One region of the Pelotomaculum schinkii genome, then DNA from elsewhere that is predicted to be linked to it. Evidence: riboswitches for the same ligand, from Rfam matches in the RefSeq annotation. Region 1 holds a riboswitch; each other region holds the start of a gene.
The links. Region 1 has a riboswitch for cobalamin ahead of Psch_RS06825 (S-layer homology domain-containing protein). Riboswitches for the same ligand answer to the same signal wherever they lie in the genome.
Positions count from the first base shown of each region.

Region 2: linked by a shared signal. The riboswitch ahead of cobU (bifunctional adenosylcobinamide kinase/adenosylcobinamide-phosphate guanylyltransferase) and the one ahead of Psch_RS06825 (S-layer homology domain-containing protein) in region 1 are both predicted to bind cobalamin.
Region 3: linked by a shared signal. The riboswitch ahead of cobT (nicotinate-nucleotide--dimethylbenzimidazole phosphoribosyltransferase) and the one ahead of Psch_RS06825 (S-layer homology domain-containing protein) in region 1 are both predicted to bind cobalamin.
Region 4: linked by a shared signal. The riboswitch ahead of cbiD (cobalt-precorrin-5B (C(1))-methyltransferase CbiD) and the one ahead of Psch_RS06825 (S-layer homology domain-containing protein) in region 1 are both predicted to bind cobalamin.

Region 1 covers NZ_QFGA01000001.1:1,446,198-1,450,390, forward strand. The annotation lists gene Psch_RS06825 (S-layer homology domain-containing protein) at 1-1,545, opposite strand, end outside; cobalamin riboswitch at 1,920-2,107, opposite strand; gene Psch_RS06830 (cob(I)yrinic acid a,c-diamide adenosyltransferase) at 2,246-2,785, opposite strand; cobalamin riboswitch at 2,902-3,085, opposite strand; gene Psch_RS06835 (DUF3793 family protein) at 3,124-3,906, opposite strand; partial or broken gene Psch_RS21095 (metal-dependent transcriptional regulator) at 4,169-4,193, shown strand, end outside.
Region 2 covers NZ_QFGA01000001.1:323,711-327,903, forward strand. The annotation lists gene Psch_RS01645 (LL-diaminopimelate aminotransferase) at 1-1,162, shown strand, start outside; gene Psch_RS01650 (translation initiation factor 2) at 1,266-1,529, shown strand; gene Psch_RS01655 (DUF3842 family protein) at 1,698-2,108, shown strand; cobalamin riboswitch at 2,156-2,337, shown strand; gene cobU (bifunctional adenosylcobinamide kinase/adenosylcobinamide-phosphate guanylyltransferase) at 2,416-3,027, shown strand; gene Psch_RS01665 (cobyric acid synthase) at 3,030-4,193, shown strand, end outside.
Region 3 covers NZ_QFGA01000002.1:36,872-41,064, forward strand. The annotation lists gene cobT (nicotinate-nucleotide--dimethylbenzimidazole phosphoribosyltransferase) at 165-1,229, opposite strand; cobalamin riboswitch at 1,348-1,524, opposite strand; gene Psch_RS11165 (S-layer homology domain-containing protein) at 1,589-4,193, opposite strand, start outside.
Region 4 covers NZ_QFGA01000001.1:499,802-503,994, forward strand. The annotation lists gene cbiE (precorrin-6y C5,15-methyltransferase (decarboxylating) subunit CbiE) at 1-262, opposite strand, end outside; gene cbiD (cobalt-precorrin-5B (C(1))-methyltransferase CbiD) at 244-1,359, opposite strand; cobalamin riboswitch at 1,524-1,736, opposite strand; gene Psch_RS02455 (ATP-binding protein) at 1,753-2,484, opposite strand; gene Psch_RS02460 (DnaD domain protein) at 2,529-3,347, opposite strand; gene Psch_RS02465 (histidinol-phosphatase) at 3,420-4,193, opposite strand, start outside.

The DNA.
Region 1 (4,193 bases):
CTCATCCCATTTGGGAGGCTGCTGATTCATGCTTTTGCTGTAATAAAAGATGATCTTGTCATTATTCTTAATATTGTATTTATCAGCGCCGACACTTGGGCTTGAACCGTTAACGACATACATCCAGCCGGCCATACCGCTGTTTGCCTGTCCACCGATTGAATTTACCAGATAGCCGTAAGACCATGAAGAAGTCTGGTAGGAAATGCCGGAGGCGTCCAGAGCACCCAAGGCCGTGAGACCCCATTTATTTGTCTCAGCCACGGCGACATCAGAAGGGCCGTATAAAAGCTCACCATTTACACCCACAACGGCCAGGCCCACGGTCTTTTCTGTCCCACTATTCCCACCCGAAGAATTTACGGTCAAATCAGCTGAAGCCGTAAGTCCACCGTAAACAGCATTCACTACGGTCTGCCCGGCTTTTAAAGCGGTGACCAGGCCGCTGCTGTCGACACCAGCAATGCTGCTGTCGGCGACAGACCACTGCGCGTACTGCGTTACATCAGCTGTCCCGTAAGTATTCTGCCAGACCGCTTCCAACTGCTTTGTATCGCCTACCTTCAGGGTCGCGCTGGAAGGGTCAAGATAAAACTGGGTATCCAATAAGTTATAAGCGCTAAGGGCCCAGATGGCATCCATGCCGTTCTTTGACGTGCCAAAGCTCCCGTCATCGTTAAGGGCGTTATTCATCATATAGTCAACGGGAGTTTTCCCCCCACTGCTTTCCCATGAGGCAGGATCCAGCCCCCTTACCTTTAAGGTCACAATCACTTCCGAGGTGTCTATAACCGGATCGTCCCAACCTCCAACATTGAAGCTTCCGTCAGCTTGTTGCTGATTCTTCATCCAGCTGCACCCGTCATTGATGGCGTTTTGTGTTTGACTGTCACTTTTGCCCGGGTCTAAATAATTCAGTGCACGCACTGCTTCAGCCGTGGTCATAAAGTCGGGATAAAAAATTCCGCCAAATGTACCGCCAAAACTTCCATAGTTCTGGTCACCGGCTGTTGTATTCTGTGACCCTAAAATACAGTCCTTAGCGTAGTCTATATTTATTTCACCAACAGAATCCACCCTGCCTAAAAGATCATAGGCCGGGATATCGCTGTACAGGTTGCTGTCAAAACCGGCGCTGCTCTGCCTGTTTTGCAAAATCTGCACTAATTGGTCAGCCAAATCATCTCGTCCCAACGCTTTTGCAGCCGCCAGATCCTGAGCCAGGAGCTTGGCGGAAGCTTTGGACGGGTCTGCGGCGTTTGTTATGTCCCCGGATATTGCGCTTATTACCGCATCTTTAAGATTCTCACCATTATATTCCCAGGTACTGACATCAACATCTGCCTGGGTTAACACAAAAAGGGCATAAGAACCCACTCCGGCGTCGGAGTTGTTTATCCCGTTTGTCGTGTAGTCGTTGTAGAGAAACTGCACGGCGCAATTTGCCGGCGAACCCGCCCCCCCTGCCGCATTAGCGCTGACCACGGGTATTAACAGCATTATGGTCATCAACACAGTAAGCCACAAGCTTGGCTTTTTAAACATTTTGTTACCCCTTGTATACAAATCTTCCAACCTCCCTTAAGTTTATTTTGTATCAAGCTGATCTGCCATGTGCCAGGGTCCATTCCAGTGTTTTCTTGGGTTCGATTTCGTCACCTATTAGTTTCACCTCCTAAACTTCCTGAATAATGTCAATATCCATGATAATGCTGCATCAAGGTGTGTAAAAGTATGGGTTTGAAGGCTCTATATGTAGTTGCTAATTATTTTAAAAAGGATACCTATTCATCACTGAACAGGTAAAACGAAAGAAGGAGATATCAACATGAAAAACCCGGCCTCATCCGTTAAGAGGCCGGGTTTTTCAAGGTACATACCTTAATAAACACAGCTAAAGCCCTGTCCTTTCCACGGAAGGCGGCGCTATTGACCAGGCAGGTCTCCTGACTTGTGGATCACAGCATGCCTCCCGCCTTCCCGGATTATAAATCCAGTGGCATTTTGGGAGTCGCTCCCCACTTACAGTGGCCAGACCGTCCGGGATTTTCACCCGGTTCCCTTTTCACCCCCGCTATGCGGAGGAACCTGGACAAATTTCTTAAATTATCCACATTTAAACACTAATCAATTATTATGTCAATACCAATTATTATCTGTCTTATTTGTTATTGTGCTTTTTCATATGCCTTTGAATTTATAAACCTGTTTCAAGAGCACTCTAAAGATTTATCGCCAAAGCGTGTTACCGTTCAATACCATCACGGGCAGGGACATCCTTGGTGTAATAATGCTTTATTTCCAGCATTTCCGTTACCAGGTCCGCAGCTTCAATAATTTCCTGCGGAGCATACCTGCCGGTAAATATTACTTCAACCTGATCAGGTTTGGAGTTGATAATTTCGAGCATTTCTTCAATTGTAATGAGGTTAAAGAAATGAGCGGTATTTATTTCATCGAATACGATTATATCGTATGCACCTGAATTCATTGCTTTTTTCGCTTTTTCAAGCCCTTCCCGGGCCATTTTAACGTCCTCTTCCAGAGGTGGATTTTGCACGTGAATAAATGTGTCCTTGCCGTATTGCTCAATAGTTATATAAGGCTTGCACATCTCCGCCGATTTTAACTCGGAGTACTTTTGACCTTTCATAAACTGGCCAATATACGTTTTTAACCCGCGGCCCATGGCACGGAAAGCCAGACCCAGGGCAGCCGTCGTTTTACCCTTGCTGTTGCCGGTATAAACCTGCACATATCCTTTTTCCAAACCAGTTAAAACCATATAAATACCCCCTTTAAATCAATTTGGAGCAAAATAAAAATCCCGGCTTTTCCAATAGAAAAACCGGGACTTTGATGTCAAAATTATGACAATCAAATCACGCGCCTTTCCCTGGAAAGCGCTTAATTTAAAAGACAGGTTTCCTGACTCATGGGTCATCGACGCTTCCGCCTTCCCGGACGACAAATATCCAGTGGCTAGTGGAAGTTACTACCCGACATACAGTGGCCGGACCGTCCAGGATTCTCACCTGGTTCCCCGTTCATATTTTGTTTAGCAATCAGTTGGTTTCATTAATATTTGCATTATACTTTATTTTCATTATTCTGTCTATAGTTTCAATTATAGGAATGCGGTATCAAGCTTTCTGATTCCGCGCAACCTTCGTTGCCGCTACAATATTCCCAATTCTTAGCATTCCCCACGACAGCCCTGGCAACACTGCTCCTTGCCGCGTCATAAACTCTGAAAAGAATCTCGGCGCGCCTGGGATTCTTATACACCTTCCAATCCCTGCTGGTGAGGCACTCTTTACCGTTATGCTTGATAAATCCTTCGACATCCTCCACGGGAATGCCCAGAAATATGCCTACCTCATGAGGGCATATCTCCTTAAACCTTTTCTTTAACATATGGAGCTTCTGCTCCAGGGTCACTGCTTCCCCATAACCCATTCTTCTTAAGAATTGCAGACTACGCTCGTTATTAACAAACAACTCTAGCATTGCGCTCTTGTAAAAGAGCACCAGCACATTCCCGTCCCCTTCTTTAAGCACGAGGTATTGCAGTTTGAGTTCTTCACATACCTCCCTGCCATACCGCTGCCATAAAAACATATGACCTTTAACTTTACTATTAAAGGCGATAAGAGAAGAAGGTTTTTTGCCCATTACCGTTGGGGCAGCTCCAAAGGCAATGAAAGCAGCTATATACTCTTTTCCTTCCATCCTGTTTAAGGCTTCTATAAACTGCAGCTTAAGCTCTTTGTCCAATAAAGACATCCCCCGTTGCAGCCTTTTTTCATCAAGAAGCCCTTTCCCGGCGGCGGTCATTCCTAGCTCACCAGGAGTTTCTTGCAAGGTTAATCCTGCAGCAACACGCTTGACACCTGTTTTCTTCATTCTTCCCTCCCGCTTCCTTATCCATTCGCCGTCGCCCCAACTTCCTTTTGTAGCAAGATCCACTTCCGCGTGTCCGACGCCGGCATTCTCAAAAATTATTCTTGACAAAGAGGCAAATAAAAGTTTATCTTTAGAATAGGATATTGATAATGATTATCATTATCCTTTATTTTTAATCTGAGAGTTAGGCTTGCTTAACCTTTCTCTGCCATTTATTCAAGGAGGTGTCGTCATGACCGGGACCTTTGCCATATCTTCGTCTATGCAGGACTACCTGGAAGCAATAC
Region 2 (4,193 bases), 1.1 Mb from region 1:
CATAGCAAGGAGAATGCAAAGCCTGTCTTCAGGTGTTTTTAACGAGATGGAAATACGCAAAAAAACTGTTGAGGCCAGAGGCGTAGAGGTTATCAACCTTGGAGTGGGTAGTCCCGACCAACCCCCTGCGCCCCACATCGTTGAGGCTCTCCGCAAGGCAGTCAGCGACCCGAAAAATTATTCTTATTCTCTGGGTGGGACACCCCGCCTGCATAAGGCCTTATCTGGTTGGTATAAAAAACGTTTTCATGTAGACCTTGACCCTGACCGCGAGATCCTGGTGCTGATGGGTTCCCAGGATGGCCTCGCTCATTTGGCCATGGCTTATGTTAACCCGGGAGATCTGGCCCTGGTACCCGACCCTGGATACCCAATTTACAGCTTCAGCATTCAGATGGCAGAGGGAAACATTTATCCTCTTCCCCTCCTGGCAAAAAACCGGTTCCTGCCTGATCTTTCCCAAATTCCGGAGGAAATTGCCGCCAAGGCCAAAATGATGTGGCTTAATTACCCCAATAACCCGGTTGCCGTTTCAGCTGATTGGGAATTTTTTGGACAAGTGGTAGAGTTTGCGCGCAAATATGACATCCTCGTCTGCCATGACGTGGCCTACGCCGAACTGGCTTACGACGGGTTTAAACCGATGAGCTTTTTGGAAGTCCCCGGCGCAAAGGAAGTGGGGGTTGAGTTCTACTCACTTTCCAAGACCTACAATATGGCTGGCTGCAGGGTCGGCTTTGCCGTAGGCAATGAAAAGGCCATATCCAATCTGGCCCTGGTCAAATCCAACATTGATTACGGAGTGTTTTTTGCGGTCCAGGAAGCTGCTGTAGCAGCCCTGACCGGTCCACAGGAATGCGTCAAAGAGAATGCGCGTACCTATCAGAGGCGCCGCGATGTGCTTGTTGACGGACTGGCCAAGTTGGGTTGGCAGATTCCCAAGCCCAACGCGTCCATGTTTTTATGGGCGCCAATTCCACGCGGGTATACTTCCTCCAGCCATTTTGCCGCCGACCTGCTGGAAAGAGCCGGCATAATTGTTATTCCCGGTATCGCTTTCGGTGAGATGGGAGAGGGTTACGTCAGGATTGCCCTGGTCAAAGACGAAATCGTGCTGGCTGAGGCAGTACAGAGGATTGGTCAAAATTTTAATTTCCTTTAGCAATCACTTAGTGAGGGAACCTGCTCAAATGTCTATTAGCCTTCAAGCCGGCATATACTAGGATCGAAACACCTGGTGAGGAGATGCCGCCGTGGAAGAAAGGATGGATGTTGATTTCTTAAGGGATAGGGTCCTTGAGCTTGAGGAAAAAGTTGAACAGCTCAGGTTAAGCCGGAGAGTACTCATGAACTTGATTGAAAAAATTGAAAAGGATAAAGCTGGATTTTTATCCCGCCTGGAAAGGGAAAATCGTAAACTTCAACATAACAATTATCGCTATGCCCAACGGTTATTACATAAAAACAGGCAGATAGTGGAGTTGGAGTCAAAACTTCAGGATGGCGCCTCTCAAAATTTTCGCAAATAAATAATCTATCCACAGATATATACACAGGATGGCAATAATTGTTAGTATTAGCATAATACGCCTTGATTAAGGTTTAATCGACAAGCAATAGACCCGGGGGGGTCTTTTTTTTGGTCATATATGGTATAATGCTATATATTACAAATATTATGAATGGCGGCGGTTTTGGTGCGAATAGCCGTGATTGACGGGCAGGGCGGAGGTATAGGCAAACACCTTACTGAAAGACTGCGCCGGGAATTACCTGAAAATATTGAGTTTTTGGCCCTCGGAACCAATGCTCTGGCCACTTCCGTGATGTTGCGGGCAGGCGCCAACGAAGGAGCAACCGGCGAAAATGCCGTGCTCTACAATTCCTTACGGGTTGACATCATTGTCGGGCCAATCAGCATTCTTTTTCCAAATGCCATGCTGGGTGAGTTGACTCCCAAAATGGCGGAAGCCATTGCTTCCAGTCCCGCCCGCAAGGTGCTCCTGCCGCTTAGCCGCTCCGGCATTGATATTGTCGGCTTAAAGGCTGAGCCGTTACCGCACCTGATCGAAGAATTGGTTAAAAAGGTAAAGGATATTATTACATGATAAATAGTTCTTGCTCTGCAGGATAATGGTAGATGATGTGGAATATGAAAAATTAAATTGCCGCAGTCGCCCTTTTGGGTGTAATTGGGGAATCAGGTGCGATACCTGAGCGGTCCCGCCACTGTAACCGGTTACGCGCACAGCGCTTTAATGCCCGGCCAGGCTTATTAAAGGGGAGTAAATGCGGGTAAACGGAAGCCAGGATACCTGCCTGCGGGTAACGACCGAACTTCCTTCGAGGTAAAGGGGACGGCGGGTAAAATTGCTTTACACAAACCCCGTTCCTTTAAGGAGGCGGGGTTTTACTATGGTAAGCCCATTTAAAGTATTGATCGGCTGGTGGATTATGAAAGGTAAACTTATCCTGGTATTGGGAGGAGCCCGCAGCGGTAAAAGCGAGCTGGCTGAGAACATAGCTTCACGGCTTGGGGGGGCTGTTAAATATATTGCCACTGCCACAATACAAGACCCGGAAATGGCTGAAAGGGTCAAACTGCACCAGGGACGAAGGCCTGCGTCCTGGCTCACGTTCGAAGAACCGACAAATATCCTTGGGGTTTTAAAAGATGGAAAGCAGGGCGATGTGTTTCTTCTGGACTGCGCCACCCTTTGGCTTACCAATCTTCTTTTGGCAGAAAACCTGCCACGCTGCGGAGCTGCGACTGCTGAAAAGCAGGAATATATCCTTGGGCAGGCTCAAGCCGCAGCCGAAACGATTCACCAGGGCCACCACCTGATTATCGTTTCAAGCGAAGTCGGGTTGGGCCTGGTTCCGGACTATCCCTTAAGCAGGACGTTCCGGGATCTGGCAGGAAAGGTCAATCAGCTTCTGGCCTCAAAGGCGGACCAGGTCTACTTAACAATAGCCGGGCTTCCTCTGGAGATAAAGTCGCTGGCAGAGCAAAAATGGAGTGATTGATTATGTCGGCCAAAACGATCATGATTCAGGGAACAGCTTCACACGTAGGCAAGAGCGTTCTGGTTGCTGCGCTTTGCCGCATTTTTAAACAGGACGGTTACCGTGTCGCCCCTTTTAAGTCACAGAACATGGCCCTGAATTCCTTTGTCACCAGAGACGGCGGTGAAATGGGGCGGGCTCAGGTGGTGCAGGCCGAAGCTGCGGGTCTGGAGCCTTCTGTTGACATGAACCCGATTCTGCTCAAACCTACCGGACACGCATCGTCCCAGGTGGTGGTCCTGGGCAAGCCGGTGGGCAACCTGTCCGCCATGGGTTACCATACGGATTACGCGCCTAAAGCCCTGGCAATAATCGAAGGAGCTCTGAACCGGCTGCTTGCGGCAAATGACATGGTGGTGATCGAAGGCGCCGGAAGCCCGGCTGAAGTCAATCTTCAGGAGCACGAAATTGTCAACATGCGTATCGCCAGGATGGCGCAAGCCCCGGTTTTGCTCGTAGCCGATATTGATAAAGGGGGAGCCCTGGCCTCAGTAGTAGGCACCCTGGAACTGATAGCTCCCGACGACCGCGCGCGTGTACGCGGAATTATTATCAACAAATTCCGCGGTGATATCAGCCTCTTTCAACCCGCGGTGAAATTTTTGGAAGAGAAAACCGGTAAACCGGTAATCGGGGTGGTCCCTTATTTTCAGGGGTTCAGGGTCCAGGAGGAGGATACCATACCTGAGGATAGAAGCCGTGCCGAACTGGTCGAAGAACAGGGCTGGGTTGATATAGCGGTTGTTAATCTACCGCACATCTCCAATTTCACGGACTTTGACCCGCTGGAGGACGAGCCTGACGTCAGGCTCCGGTACGTAAGCAAGGGAAGCAACCTGGATGAACCGGATTTAATCATCCTGCCGGGCAGCAAGAATACCATCGGCGACCTGGCATTCCTGAACCGTTCCGGATTAGCGGCGCAGATCGTTGAGTTTTACCGTAGGGGAACCCCTGTCATCGGCATCTGCGGGGGGTTTCAGATGCTGGGCAGGGAACTAAATGACCCTCTGCATACCGAGTCTGAAATTCCACGCCTAGACGGGCTTGGGCTCCTGGACACTTCAACTACTTTTGCTCCGGAAAAAATCACCACCCAGGTGGAGGCTGAAGTTGCCGGTTCCGGG
Region 3 (4,193 bases), on a different contig from region 1:
GTTTCCTTCCGACAAGGATCCTGCAGTTGTTTCTTAACTGCTGCCTGTAAACAATAGTATAGCACAATAAAATCATATCAAGTAAAAAAAATAACTAATCTGAAAATAAGAGTCCGGCGTACCCCCACATTGACTAGTTTTCATCCGCTGCTGTCTCCGTGTTTTTATTTCAGTATTTTATCTTCTTCCAGGTCGGAGACACCGGCTTCGTCAAAAGAAGCCATCTCCCGCATTATTTTCGTGGCAGCTTCAACCAGGCTCATGGTTAGAGCGGCTCCCGTTCCCTCCCCGAGCCTCATTTGCAGGTGAATCACCGGGCGCAGATCCAACAGGTCCAACATCAGGCGGTGTCCCTGTTCACCGGACAGGTGGGAGGCAATCATGTACTGGCGGGATTTAGGCTGCAGTTTGAAGGCCACCAGGGCGGCCGCGGTGGTTATAAACCCATCAATCAATACCGGCGTCCGCCTGGCAGCGGCCCCCAGGATCACACCGGCCAGACCGGCGATCTCAAGCCCGCCGACTTTTGCCAGAACATCCAGGGCGTCTTCCGGATCCGGCCGGTTTTTTGCGAGCGCCCGGGCTATCGCGGAAATCTTCAGTTTCATAACTTCGTCGTTGACCATGGTCCCGCGGCCGGTCGCCTCTTCAGCTGTATAGCCGCCAAAGGCTGCCAGGATAGCGCTGCTCGGGGTGGTATTGCCGATCCCCATATCGCCTGTAGCGAGGAGGTTGCTTCCTGCGTCAATCTCGGACTGAGCTACCTCTATCCCCACTTCCAGTGCCTGTACTGCCTCGTCCCGTGACATAGCCGGGCCGGCGGCAATATTCCCGGTACCTGCCCTGACCTTACGCTGTACGACACCCTGCAAGGCGACGGGCGTGAGAACACCGACATCGACCACAACCAGCCTGGCAGCAGCGTGCCTTGCCAGAACCCCTATTCCGGCTACACCATTTACCATTGCCTGCATCATCTGAACGGTAACTTCACGGGGCGCTACACTTACACCTTCGTCGACCACTCCGTGGTCCCCCGCCATGACGATAACCGATTTCCCCTGAACGCGGGGTTTGGCTTTGCCGGTAATACCGGCCAGGCGTACTGCTATCTCTTCCAGCACGCCGAGGCTCCCCGGCGGCTTGATTAAGCTGTCCAGCCGTTTCTGCGCCTCTTCCATGGCCTTGCGATCCAGCTCCCCAATTTGCTTGATGGTTTGATAAAGCATTGTTTTTCAACCTCCTAATATAGTTAGAACTTGGAATCGGCTGGGGAAAAAACAAAAATCCACAGCCTCATCAGGCCGTGGATTTTACCATCATCCATCGGATACCCCTGCATAGCAGGGTTCGTGGACACAACAGGCAGGTCTCCTGGCTCACATTCATCACACATCGCACCTTCCCGGCAAACTGCCAGTGGTAAACTAGCGATAGCGCTCGTGTTTACAGTGGCGGGACCGCTCAGGACTTAAACCTGATTCCCTATTCTCCCCAGCGGGCACCTGTTGGTTTAACACAGTAATAATTTTCATAAAGATTCAACTTTAGCCATACATATTCCTGCTGTTTAAAGCAGAAATATTTTCTATTTTTCAACCCACAACTTAAGCACCCGGCTGACCACCACCGCTGTTTCCGCACGGGTTGCCCCGTCCTTGGGCCTGAATAAGCCGCCTTCGCCCTGCAATAAACCGGCGCTGGTAGCTTTGGCCACCGCGGTTCTGGCAAAATCGGGAATTGATCCAGTATCTTTATACTTTAGGTTCTCGTCTGTCTCCTGCAGCGCCAGCGCCCGGTCGATCATAACAGCCATTTCACTTCTGGTAATGCTGGCATCCGGCCTAAAGGTACCGTCCGGGTAACCTGAGACGACCCCGTTGGCAACCGCGGCAGCGACAGCGCTGCTGGCCCAGTCCGGTATGCTGTCCTTAAAGGCCGGTAACTTTTCCACGGCCGGCCACTGCAGGGCTGATGACAGCAGCTTGACAAACTGAGCTCTGGTTACGGCCTGACCGGGTAGAAATGTGCCATCGGGAAAACCGTTGGCCACCCCGCGCGCCGCCAGGTCGTTGATGGCCGCTTCGGCCCAGTGCTTGCCGGTATCCTTGAAGGACGGAAGTCTCCTATGGTCATCCACCAGGACCAGTTGGCCAAACCCCCATACCCGGGCGCTAATTGTTTTCACCTCACCCTGGTCATCCAGCCTGGCAGGCTGCTCTTCCCATTTTTTAGTGGAATCATCCCACATCAGGATGGCCGGACGGCCTGTTATTGTACCGGGTTGATAATCCCAACTCAGCCACCAGGGGGCCATGAGATCAGCTTTCTCCCCAGGCGCCGGGCTTACCGTTATTGCGCCGAGGTTGATGCAGTTCGCCGGTAGCCCGGTAGTCTCAGCGGCATAAGCCAGCCTTATCGTGGCCGGCGCTGATACGCTTGACGCAGGGAACGTAACATGAATCCAGCTATCCAGTCCAGCAGATGATTCCTGCTCCGGAAGAGCCTGCAGTTCTACCCAGGACGGTTTAACAGTAACCGGTATCGATGTGCTCAACCCCTGGAAGGTGGCCTTAATTTCACCTTCAGCAACCTGATCTGTCGCGGTAAAGCTGCCATCCGCAATCTTACCTATTGAACCGCTGATGGTCCATGTGACATCCTGGAATTTTAAATCAAAGGTATCACCATAAATTGTATTCACCTTTGCCGACAGGGGAACCTTCTCCCCAGGCTTAACAGTAATAGCCGACGGTGTTACAGCTAAACTTAATAGAGACTCCGGCCCGACAACCTGCACATTCACCGAACTCTGTACGTTATCCAGCTTGGCCGTGACGGTTACCGTACCACCTTGCTTAGGTATTAAAACATTACCGGTAAAATCACCTGAAGGAGTTGCGGACCATTTTATGTCGGCTGGTTTAATACTTACAGGATTGTAGTATTGATCATACCCTTTGGCGCTAAATGAAGCCTGTGTTCCGGCAAGAGCCAACGACGGCCCGCTTAAAGCCATGCCGTGCAAACTGCCCTGCGGCGCTGTCGAAAAAACGCCTATAGCATCTGCAACCGATCGCAAGGAAGAACCCTGTGGTTGATTGATCAGGCTGGCCTCGAAGTCACCCAGGCTCCGTGCGGCCATGGTGGTGGAACCACCACCGTCCAAATTAACAGCTCTCCAGACCCCGATTGAAATCAAAAATTCAGCCAACTCCTCCTGGCTCATACCCCTGCTGATTATAGTCCCGTCGGCAGCAGCCTTCCTTTCAACCGCCACCAGGTAGAGAGTCTTGCCGTCACTTGATACACCAACCGCCGTCCGGGCGACTTTACCAGAAATATTCTGGGTAAAGTAGGCAGGCAGGTGGCCATCCTCAACCAGCAGTGCCTGTCCGCCCACCGCAGCCAGGAGTTTGTCTCCGTGAGGGGCCACCGAGTAGCTGGCGGCAACTTTTGTACCCACCGGCATATTGTCGGTTATGAATTGGGCTGCCAGGCCATGTCCCTGCAGGACAAAACCATCCTGCGGGATCGTTACGCCCGGTTGGTCGGTTAAGACCTGCTGGACGACTCCGTTCCTGACCACTGCAACTTTTACCCCGGTGAGGCCGGATATTTTACCCCGGCTGGTGGTACCCCACAGCGTTGTGTACATATTAAGGGCATCCACATCAGATGAAAGTCCGTTCATCAAGAGATAACCCGGCTTGTTGATTCCGGCCAGCGGAAAACTTTTACCGGCTTCTGTGACCACCTGGCCGGTGAAGTTGAAAATTTCCAACAGCGGCAGTTTATCTTCGGTAATGCCAAATCCATACATATCATTACGCAGGGCGGGGCTCTCCACCAGTTGCCCGCCTTGATAGGCTAAACCGATGGTCCGGCCGCTTTCCGCCATTTGAAAGAAATCTCCATTGATAGCGGCCACCGCCCCGGTACGCTTGGCCATATCCAGCACTGACTGGTTCTTATTGAGGGTGCCGTCCGATCCGATGATCGTATCAATTTTAACGTAAGGATTGGAGAGATCTGCTTCGAGGACATAAACATTCAGCGGTCCCTCGTTAGTATTCAGGTTGATGCTATGTAAAACAACCCCCTGGGTGATGATTTCCTCAGTGACGTTGTTGCCGTTCACCTGATAGGCGTAAGCCTGAAAGGGCGCAACCAGAGACAATATTATGGATACC
Region 4 (4,193 bases), 950 kb from region 1:
GGTACTGCAGGATACCGTACATGCCGGGATCACCCGAAGCTATTACCGCAATTTTTTTCTCGTCCATTCTCTCCCGGATATACTCAATCATTTCCTGCAGATTGTTTTTAATAGTGAAAATTTCGCCCGGTTGACCGCTGAAAAGGGCCAGGCTGCGCTCCCCGCCCACCAGGACATCCGCCTCAGCGACCGCCCGTATGGCTGCCGGAGTCAGATGTTCCTTGCCACCGGGTCCAACCCCTACTACAGCAATTTTTGCCATCCCATTTCCCTTCCAATTAAACGAGTTGACTCGTCCATACCCAGTATCGTTCCATCCAACCCCAGCAGTACCGTACCAGCTTTCAACCGGGTGCGGGTATAAGCCTCGGCCCTGGTACTGGCCCTGGCCGCAATAGCATTGAATATTCCGGCGAAGCCGCTCTCTTTAAGCAAACCCAACGCTTCTTCAGCAGAACCCGCTGCCATAATTTTGCTGATTAGACCGGCCGGCGCCCCGTAAAGACCTGCGAAGGCGGCAAGGGTCTCCATCCTCCCGTCGGCCAACCTGTTGTGGGTATGAAAGATGCCGGCTGCGACTTTTACTAATTTCCCATGGTGACCCCATAATAAAACTGCTTCAATGCCCCGGTCGACACAGACATCCAGCATGTAGCCCACAAAATTACTCATTTCAACCACAGCTTCGCGAGGCAATCCATACCGTTCGACCGCCGTCCGGAAGCCAATCCGGCCCGGGGTGAGGACGACCTTCCGGTAGCCGGCGGCCACAGCCAGGTCAACCTGTGGAGCGAGTGATTTTTTAAAAGCTTCTTCAGACATCGGCCTGACAATGCCGGTGGTGCCCAGGATGGAAATACCTCCAACAATCCCCAAACGCGGGTTAAGGGTCTTGAGAGCCACCTCCTCGCCCCCGGGGACTGAAATAGTAACCTCTACGCCCGAGCCTGGCCTAATAAGGTCGTCCAGGGCATCCACAATCATTTTACGCGGAACGGGATTTATGGCGGGACTGCCTACCGGCGCCTGCAAGCCTGGCCTGGTAACAACCCCGACACCTCGTCCCCCCATGATATGAACGCCGCCAGCACAGACAGCGACTTCAGCTACCACAGGCAGGCCGCTGGTTACATCGGGATCATCCCCCCCCTGCTTGATTACAACAGCCCTGGCACAGGAGCCGTCCAGTTCCAAACTCTCAACAGGAACCTCAAGCAGGTTTCCTTCAGGGTTCACAATGGTAATATTTTTGTTGGTTTCACCCCGCAACAGCAGCAATGCCGCCGCACGCGCCGCCGCTGCAGCTGACGCGCCGGTGGTAATTCCGGTCTTCAGCATGGATATTTCCAATTCATTCATAACAGTTCATTCATAACAGCTTCCTCCATGCGGCCGAAGAACTAAAATTCCTTGCGACAAAAGCTCCGTTGGCCGCACCAAGCCGGAGAAATGATAAAAGCCCGGTCAACTAGACGGGGCTTTTCATATGCGTCAAAAAAACCCCTGGCTTTCCAGCGAAGCCTGCGGTGAGCAGCAGACAGGCAGGTCTCCTGGCTTCCGGTCTTTGTTGCCGCGTCTTCCCGGTTAACCCAGTGACAAAAGTGCGGCGTACTCTCCCGGTTACAGTTGCGGGACCGCGCCGGCTCCTTAGATCTGGACCTTTTTGGAACCAGTTTCCATTTCCCCGGTCTTCCCTATTCTCCCCTCGGCGGGGCACCTGTCCGCGTTGTTCTTTTTCATATTTTACAGGTTTTAATAACCTTTTTCTTTGCGCTGTATAGCGCGTATGTCCATATCCACCAAAAACCGGTAGGGCTTGCACATCTCCAGCAAGCGTGAAGTAGTCCTTTCTCCCAGATAGCCTTCCAGGTCCTCGGGGCTGATATTGGTGGTTACGATGACCGGAAGACGGTGGTTGAGGCGGTAATTGATAATTGAATAGATTTTATTTCTGGTCCACTCCGTGTAATTATGAGCCCCCAGGTCGTCCAAAATCAGGAGCGGCACCTGCCTGGCCGTATCCAACAGGTCAAACTCGGTAAGGTCCTCAGTATTTCTTCCCGTGTCATAGGTCGAACGTATTTGATCCAGCAGGTCAGGCACCACAGCAAAAAGAATTGAGTTTCCTTCTTTCAGCAGGGTATTGGCGATACAACAGGCCAGAAATGTTTTACCGCTTCCCACCTGCCCTGTAAATAGCAGTCCGTCGGCTCCGGGATCAGCCGAAAATCTTTTGACAAAACCTTGAGCCGCTTCAAAAGCATGTTTAGCCAGTTCATAGTAAGATATCCCATTGACCAGATCGAGACAGTTTTTAGCGTAATATTTGAATTTGAAGTTTTCGAATGTGCATTTTTGAAGATTAACAGGCAGTCTGGAGTCCTTTAACAGTTTTGCTGCTGCCTTTTCTTTCATGCACCGGCAGGGTATAGCCCCTTCCTCCATTATAATTACGCCACGGTCACCGCACAGCTGGCAGCCCACCCAATCACCTGCATCCCTTAAATATTGTTAAGAAAAGTCATGTTTTAGATATAAAGAGTCCGGATGAAAGCCTTTTTCCTGGCATCGTTATTATTGTCCGCGCCACCCGGGCTTGTCCCGGTATTTGTGCTTTTTTGCCTGGAGCGCCGTTTTTGAAAATCCTGCTCGTAGCGGGATATTTCCTCCAGCGTCCTGACATTGTTCTTTTTCCATTCTATCAAGATGGTGTTAATATATTTGAAGTTGTGTTTACCCCCCAGAACCGCCCTTTTCAGCGCCTCAACAACAAGCAATGGCTCCATTTCACTTGCCCACTGGTCGATTTGCTCAACTTCTATGGGGGAGAGAAGCCGTCCAAATTCATTCTCAAATAAGGAAATAAGGTCGACGGTATGGACATCAAACCGGCTGTCACCTAAACCGGCCGAACTTTTAATCAGCTTTTCAGATTCCTCAATCTCCTGGGCGCGCAAGCCTGCCCAGATATCCGAGACCCTTAAGAATAGGGGTTCAAAATCATACCCCTCCACAATAAGGTTGCGGGTGCCGTCATAGAACCGGCTGACCGAGATGATATCTTTTTCGAGCAAACCAGCCAGTTCCCTCCTAATCCTGGCTGGATCAGATTCCATGCATTCAGCCAGCTTTTCGGGGGACGGAAAAAGCTCCTTTTCCTCCACGTGCAGTCTGATCAGCTGGATTAAGAGCATCATCTGGTAATCGGAGATACCAATACTTGAGTAAATTTTTAGAAGGATGTTGGGAATTGACGTTGAGCCCTCAAGCAGGAGGTCAGCTCCAAAAGTAGCGGTGATATTGCCTTCCTGGTCACATTTTACTATTTTCCCGCTTCTCTGAGTCATGGGGTTTGCCTCCTGGTTTTCCTAATTTTATTTTATGGTAAGGGGGTGGTTTTGTCCACCTTTTTCCGCCCCTTAAACCGGCTGCCGCAAGAGGTAGGAAACGGGTTCGATACCATAGCCGGCCAGTAATTCCAGTGCGCTATCCAAACCCATCCCGAGTTCCGCCAGGCGATGGGCGTCGGAGCCCAACGTAAATAGCCTGACACCTGAATCCACAGCCAGTTCAAGGATATCCATGGAAGGATGGAAATCGTTGAGTCCACGGCGCAAACCGGAGGTATTAACCTCCAGGCTCATGCCCCTTGCTGCTATAGTTTTGAGGACCGGTTCCGCAAACTCCTCGTGGGCGCGCGAAATCTCCGGCCCCCAATAATGCCGGCCATGACGGCGATAAAGATCCAGGTGCCCGATACAGTCAAACAGGCCGGAGCTTACCGCCTCTGACAGGAGCCTAAAGTACTCCCCTACCCCCGTTAGCATTTGCCTGCCAGGGAAATACAGGCGGCTTTCCTTCTTTGAAGATATGGCCAGATGTTCCAGGCAGTGGACAGAGCCCATCACAAAATCAAAAGGGTAGCCCCTGACTACCCGCTCAATAGCTTTTTCCTGCCCCAGGTCGTACCCCACTTCGATTCCTGCCCTAACCTTCAGGCCGTGTGCCGACCACTTCCGCCTCGCGTCCTCGATATCTTGGAAATACACGTCAAGCCATATCAGGTCGTCCATTGGTACTATGCCTTGGGCGATGCGGACAAACCAGTCCAGCTGCTTGCGCTGCGGGTCAACTTCCAGGTGAGTGGTGAAACAGATTTCACTAAGCCCAATATCGATAGCCTTCCTGCAGTA